DNA from 2 places in the Arthrobacter sp. PvP103 genome. Region 1 is predicted to be linked to the other one. Evidence: riboswitches for the same ligand, from Rfam matches in the RefSeq annotation. Region 1 holds a riboswitch; the other holds the start of a gene.

Region 1 (5,039 bases):
CGAGGTACTGGGCGTTGGAGTCACGACCGTTGCGAGTGGAACTCGCGCCTTTTTTATGTGCCATTTGAAATGCCTGCCTTAAAAATTCTGGGGAATCTGCTGAAAACCTGAAAAGTAACGGAAGGTTACTTGATACCGGTGATCTTGACCTTGGTCAGTTCCTGACGGTGACCCTGGCGCTTCTTGTACCCGGTCTTGTTCTTGAACTTCTGGATGACGATCTTCGGACCACGAAGGTCCTGAAGGATCTCAGCCGTAACCGTTACCTTGGCCAGGTCCGCAGCGGCAGACGTGACTTTGTCACCGTCTACCAGGAGCAGTGCGGGCAACTCAATGGTGCTGCCGGCTCCACCGGGGACGCGGTTCAGGGTAACGAAGTCTCCAACGGAAACCTTCTCTTGGCGGCCGCCTGCGCGGACAATCGCGTACACCACTGGGGAACTCACTTCTCTCGACGTTTATTACTAGATTTGCGTGCGGAACCTGGGTCCAATTGTTTGGCCTGGTTCACGCTGTGCCTCAACGCCGGTGGGTTCCCCGGGGGAACCCATGAGTTATCCAAGGAACAATGCCATCTGGAATTCCAAACGGACCGTTCTGAGGTTATAACCCAAGTGTTGGCGTAAGCACCGAAGATCTAGAATACGCTAATTTTGCCTTCGGCCGCAAATGAGGCTGACTCCGGTGGTAGTACGTGATAGGCGCCACTCTGCTCAAAACAGACTGTTGCCGCAACGACTTCCGGAACCGTGCCCCACTATCGTACCGGCTCGGGAATGCTTTGCGGTGCAGCGTGAAGCCTCGGCGCGTCGAAGAATTCCACCTCGTACCGGCACGACTGCCGGAAGGCCACCCGCATGGCTTGCCGCTCCGCGTCAGACGCGGCACGGGCAGCGTCGTCGGTGATGCGCACTGCCTGCCGGGTGGCGGCGGCAAACCCTTCGTCCGCGTAGGTGCGGAGCCATTCGGCGTACGGGTGGTCCGGGGCCGACCCGGCAGCAAGGAACTGCCCGTGCAGGGTGGCACCCACCTCTGCATACAGCCAGAAGCACGGGAGCACAGCGGCGACGAGTACCCCGTAGCTGCCTGAAACGGATGAGGCCAGCAAGTGGTCCACGTAGGACTTCGTAACCGGTCCGAGTGCGGTGTCCACGTTCCGTGTGCTGAGCCATGTCCGGTGCAGTTCGGACTCGACTTCAAGGCATTGCTGTGCCGACCGCGCCCAGAACAGCTGTTCCACCTCGGTCGGGGCAATGGCGGCGGCGCGCGAAAGCACCCGGGAATAGCCGTTCAGGTAGATGGCATCCTGGGCAAGGTAATAGGCGAAGTGCTGCTCGGTGAGGGAGCCGTCGGCCAGGCCGCGGATGAAGTCGAGCCCGTAGACGGCGTCCAGGTCCGGCCCGGCATCTTGCCAGAGCACCGCTGCGAACCGGCCTTCGGCGGGCGCGTCACTTCCTTTGGGGGCCAGGTGGTGGAAATGGTGCACCGGGCCGTTGCCTGTTCCCACGTCCAAGGCGCCGGCTTCCCGGAGGGCCCCCTGCAACCATGGCTTCACTGTCCGCAAGGATTCCTCCCAGTCCCCCAGCCTCGCCTGCGCGGTGGCCATTGCCGAGGACAGGGAGCAGCCGGTGCCGTGGCTGTTCATGGTGTCGATCCGCTCGCCGGGTACAACCACAACGTCCTGGGCGAGCAGCCCTGCCGTGTTGACCAGCGCGTCAGGGCACTCCCCGCCGTCGAGGTGTCCGCCCTTGACGAGCACAGTGGCGCCGGTCTGGGCGGCGAGGCGCTTCCCCTGGGCGAGTGCCGCCTCCCAGTCGTCCGCGAGCGGTTCGTTGAGGAGAATCGCCAGTTCCGCCAGGTTGGGAGTGACGAGGTCGGCGAGGGGCAGGAGTTCGCGCAGTGCCGCCTCGGCCGCCTCCTGCAGGAGCCTGTCCCCGCTGGTGGCGACCATCACGGGGTCAAGAACCACGACGGCGGGACGGGCCTTCTCCAGCCAGCTGCGGACAGCGGCGATCACCGAAGAGTCACCCAGCATGCCGATCTTGACGGCGTCAATGCTGATGTCGTCGCTGATGGCTTCAAGCTGGGCCGTCAGGAAATCCGCCGGGGGCACGTGCACGGCACGAACGCCACGGGTGTTCTGCGCCGTCAGGGCGGTGATGGCAGCCATGCCGTATCCGCCGTTTGCGGCAATGCTTTTGAGGTCGGCCTGGATCCCCGCCCCGCCGGACGGATCGGAGCCGGCGATGGCCAGGACCCGGGGCGTACTGCGCAGGACAGTGCCGCCCGGTGATGATTCGCGGGCGACTTCGGAGGCAGGGGTGGGCAGGAATGATGAGGCCAAAGGAGACATCCCTTCGCCGGTGCTAACCGGACAGGTTCAACGGGTGTGGATCTCAGCCGGCCCTGTGCGCGGCACCCCGTGTCAGTCCCCTAGCCTAGCTGTTCCACCGCAACGAACTCACGGGCACGGCCCGAAACCGGCGTATTGCTACGCCAGTCCCGGACCGCACCCGCGATGTCAGCGTGTGGGACCGTGGTGCTGTGGGATCAGAGCTCGGAGGCCGGTACTCCCACACCCAGGATGATCGGCTCGCTGGCCGGTGCCTTGGCGGGCACATCCTTCTTCGCCGGCTCGGGAGCCTTTGCCTCATGGGTGTGCCCTGACGCGGCCACAGGAGCAGTTTCGTGGTGTTCCACGGACGTCTCGTTGGCTGCGCCCTGGGCGCGGCTGGCACTCCGGTGACGGCGGGGACGGCGCGCCCGGCCCTGGACCGCAGTGTGGTCGGTGTAGTCGGCTTCAGCAGCGGGTGCTGCCGGGGCCTGGACCGACGGCACACGGGCGGGTGCCTCGACCGGCGCCTGGGCGGACGGAGCCTGCTGCTCAGCCGGTGACGCCGGAGCCTCAGCAGCTGCAGGCTCACCCAGGTGCGCGAAAGCCTCAGCGAGCCGGTCGAGAGTCAGGGCGGCTCCGGACGCGGGTGCTTCGCCGGCATGCTCAACAAACGGCAGTGCCACCTTTTCGCCACCGAAGGTCAGAACGGCCGCGGGCCGTCCTGCGGCTGCTGCTTCAGATTCCGACACCTTGGCCGGCCTTGCCGTGGCGGGCTGGGTGGTGGACGGCTGGGCCGCCCCTTCCCCGGCCGTCGCTCCGGCTTGCCCGGAAGGAGCCTGCGCGGCGAGTGCCTGGCCGACAGCCTGTGCGGCACTTGCCTGTGCGGCGGCCGCCGGGGCTGCATGGCCCGTCTCGGAGTCATGCAGGTGGGCGGCGTGTGCTGCCGCAGCGATGTTGGCCAGGGCAACGCGGGTCGCTTCAGCCTTGGCGTGGCGTTCGGCTTCGGTGGGCTCGTGGTGCACCGGGGCCGGCGTCAACGGAACAGCCTCGGAGGCCGGCTGGCCGCCCTTGCCGCGGCGGCGGCTCTTGCGCTCCGTCCGGGGAGGCTGCTGGGCTTCCGTCCGCTGCACGTGGTGCTCGGCGGCAACAGTGTTGGCCCGGCGGTGTTCCACCGGCTCGTCGTGGGTGACGATGCCGCGGCCGGCGCAGGCCTCGCACTGCTCGCCGAAGACCTCCAGCAGCCCGGTGCCCATGCGCTTGCGGGTCATCTGCACCAGGCCCAGCGAGGTCACTTCCGCAACCTGGTGCTTGGTCCGGTCGCGTCCGAGGCACTCCACCATGCGGCGCAGCACAAGGTCGCGGTTGGATTCGAGCACCATGTCGATGAAGTCGATGACGATGATGCCGCCGATGTCGCGCAGCCGCAGTTGGCGCACGACTTCTTCAGCCGCTTCCAGGTTGTTCTTGGTGACGGTTTCCTCCAGGTTGCCGCCGCTGCCGGTGAACTTACCGGTGTTTACGTCCACCACGGTCATGGCTTCGGTGCGGTCGATCACGAGGGAGCCGCCGGAGGGCAGGAAGACCTTGCGGTCCAGGGCCTTGTGGATCTGCTCGTCGATGCGCCAGGCCGCGAAGATGTCCGTGTCCTTGGTCCATTTTTCGAGCCGCCCCACCAGGTCCGGTGCCACGTACGTCACGTACGCCTCGATGGTGTCCCAGGCTTCCTCGCCGGAGACGATCAGCTTGGAGAAGTCCTCGTTGAAGACGTCCCGGACGACCTTGATGGTGAGATCCGGTTCGCCGTAGAGGAGCTCCGGAGCAAGGATCTTCGTGGACGTGGCCTGGCTTTCAATGCCTTCCCATTGGGCACGCAAGCGGTTGATGTCGTGCGTCAGTTCTTCCTCGGACGCGCCCTCGGCAGCGGTGCGGACGATCACACCGGCGTCTTCCGGCAGGCGGTCCTTGAGGATCCGCTTAAGGCGGTTGCGCTCGACGTCGGGCAGCTTCCGGGAGATGCCGGTCATGGATCCGCCGGGAACGTACACGAGGTACCGGCCGGGCAGCGAGATCTGGCTGGTCAGGCGTGCACCCTTGTGGCCGACCGGATCCTTGGTGACCTGGACCAGCACGGAGTCGCCGGATTTCAGCGCGTTCTCGATCCGGCGCTGCTTTCCTTCGAGGTTGACGGCGTCCCAGTTGACTTCACCGGCGTAGAGGACTGCGTTGCGTCCGCGTCCGATGTCCACGAAAGCGGCTTCCATGGACGGCAGCACGTTCTGGACCTTGCCCAGGTAGACGTTGCCGATCAGGGAGTCCTGCTGGGTCTTGGAAACGAAGTGCTCAGCCAGGACGCCGTCCTCCAGGACACCGATCTGGATTCTGTCGTCGCGCTGGCGAACGATCATCTGGCGGTCCACCGACTCCCGGCGGGCCAGGAACTCGGCCTCGGTGATGACGGTACGGCGCCTGCCGGTGTCGCGGGATTCGCGGCGGCGCTGCTTCTTGGCCTCAAGCCGGGTGGAACCCTTGACGGACGTGACGCGGTTGTTGACCGGCGCCTCGCTGATGGCCCGGGGTGCACGGACCCGGGTCACCGTGTTGGGCGGGTCGTCGTCTCCCCCGCCCGTCAGTTCGAGGTCCTGGTCACCGCGGCGGCGGCGACGACGACGGCGGGAGGTAACGCCGTCGTCCGCGGTCCGGGTGG
Region 2 (5,039 bases), 100 kb from region 1:
GCCCTCCGGGTCGTTGAAGTAGAAGGCCTCGCTGACGAGGTGGTCTGCGCTTCCCGTGAAAAGCCTCGGTTCATACCGGGCGGCAGAGGCCACCGTGGCAGCGAGCGACGGGCGGTCCTCGAACAGCAGTGCCGTGTGGAACAGCCCCGCCTCGCCCTTCGCCGGGAGGTTAAGCCCGGGGGCCGGCGCCAGATGGACCAGGGGCGCTCCGCGCCGTCCAAGGTACACGCCGCCGTCCTGCTCAGCCACGACGTCCAGCCCGAGCGCGCGCTGGTAATAGTCCGTCATCAGCTTCATGTCGCCCACCTTGAGCATCACCGTGCCCATGGCGAGATCGGCGGGCAGCAGGTCATTGCTGCTGGATTCTGTGGTCATGCCAACTCCAAACTCCGGAAGCTAGGCCGCCGATGTCCGGCGACGCTTACATAGAGTAAATTACTTGAAGGTTCAATTTATTCCTAGCGGAGATGCCGCCCCGAAGAACGATGTGCTTGAGGTGCCGAAGTGTGGCCGGATTGACCCTGGGGTCCAGTTCGCACAGCACGACGTCGGCGCTGGCACCTTCCGCGATGCCGTCCGCTCCCAGCCACTCCCGCGCCGCCCAGGACGCGGCGTCCAGGGCTGACGCCGCGGGCAGGCCGGCGGCGTGGAGCGCCTGGATCTCGTCCACGATCCTGCCGTGGCTGATGACACTGCCCGCATCAGTCCCGGCGTAGATCGCCACGCCCGCTTCGAAGGCCTCGAGGATGCGCTCGTTCCGCCGTTCCCAGAGCGCCTGCATGTGCGCCGCGTACACCGGAAACTTCGCTTTCGCACGAGCCGCGATGTCCGGAAACGTCGCAATGTTGATGAGCGTGGGAACGATGGGAACGCGCTGGTCCACGAACCGGGGGATGTGGCGCGGCAGCAGGCCGGTTCCGTGTTCGATGCAGTCGATGCCGGCGTCGAGCATGTCATCCAGGGTGTCCTCTGCGAAACAGTGGGCGGTCACCCTGGCGCCTTCGTCGTGGGCGGCGCGCACAGCGTCCCGCACCACTGCGGCCGGGAACGACGGCGCAAGGTCGCCGGCGTCCCGGTCGATCCAGTCCCCTACGAGCTTGACCCAGCCGTCACCCGCCAGCGCCTGCTTGCGTACGGCCTCGACCAGTCCTTCCGGTTCCACTTCGATGGCGAATCCCCGGAGGTAGCGGCGCGTCCTGGCGATGTGGCGGCCGGCGCGGATGATGCGCGGCAGCTCCGGCCGCTGCTGGAGCCAGCGCGTGTCGTGGACGGCGCCGGCATCACGGACGAGCAGCGTGCCCGCGTTCCGGTCCGTGACAGCCTGCTCTTCGGCGACGGAATCCGGAACGTCACCGGCTGGTCCTAGCCCGATGTGGCAATGCGCATCGACCAGGCCCGGCAGCACCCAGCCGCTCAACACCAGGTCAGGCGGAGCGGCCGGCCGTGTGAATGTCAGCCTGCCGTCCACGGCCCAGAGGCCCTGCCGTTCCCGGTCGGGGGCGGTGAGCACGGTCCCGCTGAATTCGATGACGCCACGCATGCTTCCAGCCTAGACCGGCCGACTGCCCTCCCCAGTTGTGACCTGCATGTGACACGGACCCGCCCCGGCCCTGTGGTAGCTTCGTCTACGACCACACGGGTGCCCTTGCAAGGGCTGAGATCGGGCTGACGCGGCCTGCGACCGTTGAACCTGTCCGGGTAATGCCGGCGAAGGAAGTGAGTATTCCGTGAATACACAAGAAACACAGCTGATCCCTGCCCAAAACGAGGCCGCCCCCGGCAATTCGGCACCTGCCGAAGCGCAGTCCCTGAAGTCGCACTCGCTGGCATTCATCACCGATGAAGCCACCGGGATCCGGGTGCCGGTGACCGAAATCGCCCTTGAGGACTCACCGGGCGGGGCAGCCAACCCGCCGTTCCGCGTGTACCGGACTGCCGGGCCCGGCAGCGATCCCGTGGTGGGCCTGGAACCTTTCAGGACCCGGTGGATCGAGTCGCGGGCCGACACCGAGCCTTATGGCGGCCGGGAACGGAACCTGCTCGACGACGGCCGGTCGGCCGTGCGCCGCGGCGCCGCATCCGCGGAGTGGAAGGGCGCGCAGCCGTGCCCCGCCGCGCCGTTGAAGGCAGGACTGTCACGCAGATGCACTACGCCCGGCAGGGTGTCGTGACGCCGGAGATGCAGTTCGTTGCCCTCCGCGAAAACTGCGACGTGGAGCTGGTCCGCAGCGAAGTGGCTGCCGGCCGCGCCATCATCCCCAACAACATCAACCACCCGGAATCCGAACCGATGATCATCGGCAAGGCCTTCCTGGTGAAGATCAACGCCAACATCGGCAACTCGGCCGTCACGAGCTCCATCGCGGAGGAGGTCGACAAGCTGCAGTGGGCCACACTGTGGGGCGCCGACACCGTGATGGACCTGTCCACCGGCGATGACATCCACACCACCCGTGAGTGGATCATCCGCAACTCCCCCGTGCCGATCGGCACCGTTCCCATCTACCAGGCACTGGAAAAGGTCAACGGCGAGGCCAACAAACTGACGTGGGAAATTTTCCGCGACACCGTGATCGAGCAGTGCGAGCAGGGCGTGGACTACATGACCATCCACGCCGGCGTGCTGCTGCGGTATGTGCCCCTGACCGCCAACCGGGTGACCGGCATCGTCTCCCGCGGCGGCTCCATCATGGCCGGCTGGTGCCTTGCCCACCACCAGGAGAACTTCCTGTACACGCACTTCGACGAGCTGTGCGAAATTTTCGCCAAGTACGACGTCGCGTTTTCGCTGGGCGACGGGCTGCGGCCCGGTGCGACGGCGGACGCGAACGACGCCGCCCAGTTCGCCGAACTGGATACCCTGGCCGAACTGACGCAGCGCGCCTGGGAGTTCGACGTGCAGGTGATGGTGGAAGGACCCGGCCACGTGCCGTTCCACCTGGTCCGTGAAAACGTGGAACGCCAGCAGGAACTCTGCAAGGGAGCACCGTTCTACACGCTGGGGCCGCTGGTCACGGACATAGCCCCGGGCTACGACCACATCACCTCCGCCATCGGCGCTACGGAAATCGCCCGCTACGGCACGGCCATGCTCTGCTACGTCACGCCCAAGGAACACCTGGGGCTGCCAAACAAGGACGATGTCAAGACAGGCGTCATCACCTACAAGATCGCCGCCCACGCCGCCGACCTCGCCAAGGGCCACCCCGGCGCGCACCAACGCGACGACGCCCTGTCCAAGGCCCGGTTCGAATTCCGCTGGCGGGACCAGTTCGCCCTCTCGCTGGACCCGGTCACCGCCGAATCCTTCCATGACGAGACGCTGCCCGCGGAGCCAGCCAAGACCGCGCACTTCTGCTCCATGTGCGGGCCCAAGTTCTGCTCAATGCGCATCAGCCAGGACATCAGGGACGAGTACGGTTCCGCCGAGGCACAGTCGGCACTCGCCGAGATGGCGGCAGGCATGCGTGAGAAGAGCAACGAATTCCTCGCGGCCGGCGGCAAGGTCTACCTACCCGAGCTGCAGCTTCCAGACCCGGAACGACCGGGCCGGCACGGTGCAGCGACGGGCGACGCTACGACGCCCGTGAGTGCTGACGCCTGCTGACTTCCGCGATGAACGACCGGATAACCCGGTCTCCCTCCACCGAATCCTGAGGCCGGTGTCCGCCCGCGGCAACGCGGTGCTGGGCACCGGTTTCACGCAGGTAACCGGCTATCTCTTCGTAGAGCGGCTCCCAGCCGCCGGTGAGCACGAGCGTGGGGACTCCCGGCACGATCTGCAGTGGCGCCTCCCACGGGGGCGCCTGCAGCCGCAGCCGGCGGGCGGCGTTGAGTGCTTCCGGCGTGGCCGGCCCATCACTGTGCACGGAAAATGCCCGACGGACGAACTCCCGCTGGAAGTCGTCGTCGCCGAGCTGATGCCGCACGTCAAAAAGCGGCTGCATCAAGGCGCGGTGCGCAGCAGTGGCCGGCAGTTCGGCGGTCAGTGACAGGCAGGCGGGCTCCACGAGGGTGAGGGAATGCACCAGGTCCGGGCGTTCCACGGCCGCCATCATGGCCGCAATGGCGCCCTGGGCATGGGCCACGACGTGCCCGCCGGCCGCGCCCCGGCCATCGTCCGCCAAGGCCCCCAGCACAATCCCGGCGTCCGCCTGGAAGTCCGATTCGACGGGCTCCGCAGACGCGTCGAAACCGTGCCGGCGCAGGAACAGTGCGTCGTAGGCCAGGGCCATGCCGTGCTGCTTGGGCCACGCGGCAGACCCGAAGGCTCCCGAACCGTGGACGAACACTACGCGCTGCTTAAACATGCCCCAACCCTATGGCAATGGCCGGACAATTCGGCCGGTCGACATCGAACCTGCCGGCAGCCACGTTGACCGTTCGTGAAACCGCGCCGCCAGTAACTACTTGCTCCCGCCGAGGAACTTGTCGAAGCCCTTGGGCAGGTTGAGCTGTGACGGATCGAAGTCCGCTCCCTGCTGACCGAAAGCCGCTCCGGTCGGAAGCGCCTTGCCGGCGCTGGCGCGCCGGGCCTCGGCGTCGCGGAGTTCCTGCGCTGCCTTGGCCGGGTTTCCGGACTTGGCCTTCTTCTTTGGTGCGTTCTTGGCGCCCTTGCGGGCTCCTCCGCCGCCGCCCATGCCCGGCATTCCAGGCATGCCCGGCATTCCGCCGCCGGCTGCCATCTTCTTCATCATCTTCTGTGCCTGGGCAAACCGCTCCAGCAGCCCGTTGACGTCCGACACGTGCATGCCCGAACCCTTGGCGATGCGTGCCCGGCGCGAGCCGTTGATGATCTTGGGGGCAACGCGCTCATGAGGGGTCATGGAGCGGACGATCGCTTCGACGCGGTCGATTTCGCGTTCGTCGAACTGCTCGAGCTGCTGGCGGATGTTCTGCGCGCCCGGCATCATCATGAGCATTTTCTTCATGGAGCCCATGTTGCGGATCTGCTGCATCTGGGCCAGGAAGTCGTCCAGCGTGAAGTCTTCCTGGTCGGCGAACTTCTTCGCCATCCGGGCCGCTTCGTCCTTGTCCCA

What was found. Region 1 has a riboswitch for thiamine pyrophosphate ahead of JOE41_RS01890 (bifunctional hydroxymethylpyrimidine kinase/phosphomethylpyrimidine kinase). Riboswitches for the same ligand answer to the same signal wherever they lie in the genome.
Region 2: linked by a shared signal. The riboswitch ahead of thiC (phosphomethylpyrimidine synthase ThiC) and the one ahead of JOE41_RS01890 (bifunctional hydroxymethylpyrimidine kinase/phosphomethylpyrimidine kinase) in region 1 are both predicted to bind thiamine pyrophosphate.

Annotation. Positions count from the first base shown of each region.
Region 1 covers NZ_JAFIBQ010000001.1:402,512-407,550, forward strand. The annotation lists gene rpmA (50S ribosomal protein L27) at 1-64, opposite strand, end outside; gene rplU (50S ribosomal protein L21) at 126-434, opposite strand; gene JOE41_RS01890 (bifunctional hydroxymethylpyrimidine kinase/phosphomethylpyrimidine kinase) at 758-2,353, opposite strand; TPP riboswitch at 2,336-2,433, opposite strand; gene JOE41_RS01895 (Rne/Rng family ribonuclease) at 2,551-5,039, opposite strand, start outside.
Region 2 covers NZ_JAFIBQ010000001.1:503,388-508,426, forward strand. The annotation lists gene JOE41_RS02395 (VOC family protein) at 1-375, opposite strand, end outside; gene JOE41_RS02400 (amidohydrolase family protein) at 422-1,540, opposite strand; TPP riboswitch at 1,626-1,733, shown strand; partial or broken gene thiC (phosphomethylpyrimidine synthase ThiC) at 1,728-3,607, shown strand; gene JOE41_RS02410 (hypothetical protein) at 3,576-4,310, opposite strand; gene ffh (signal recognition particle protein) at 4,407-5,039, opposite strand, start outside.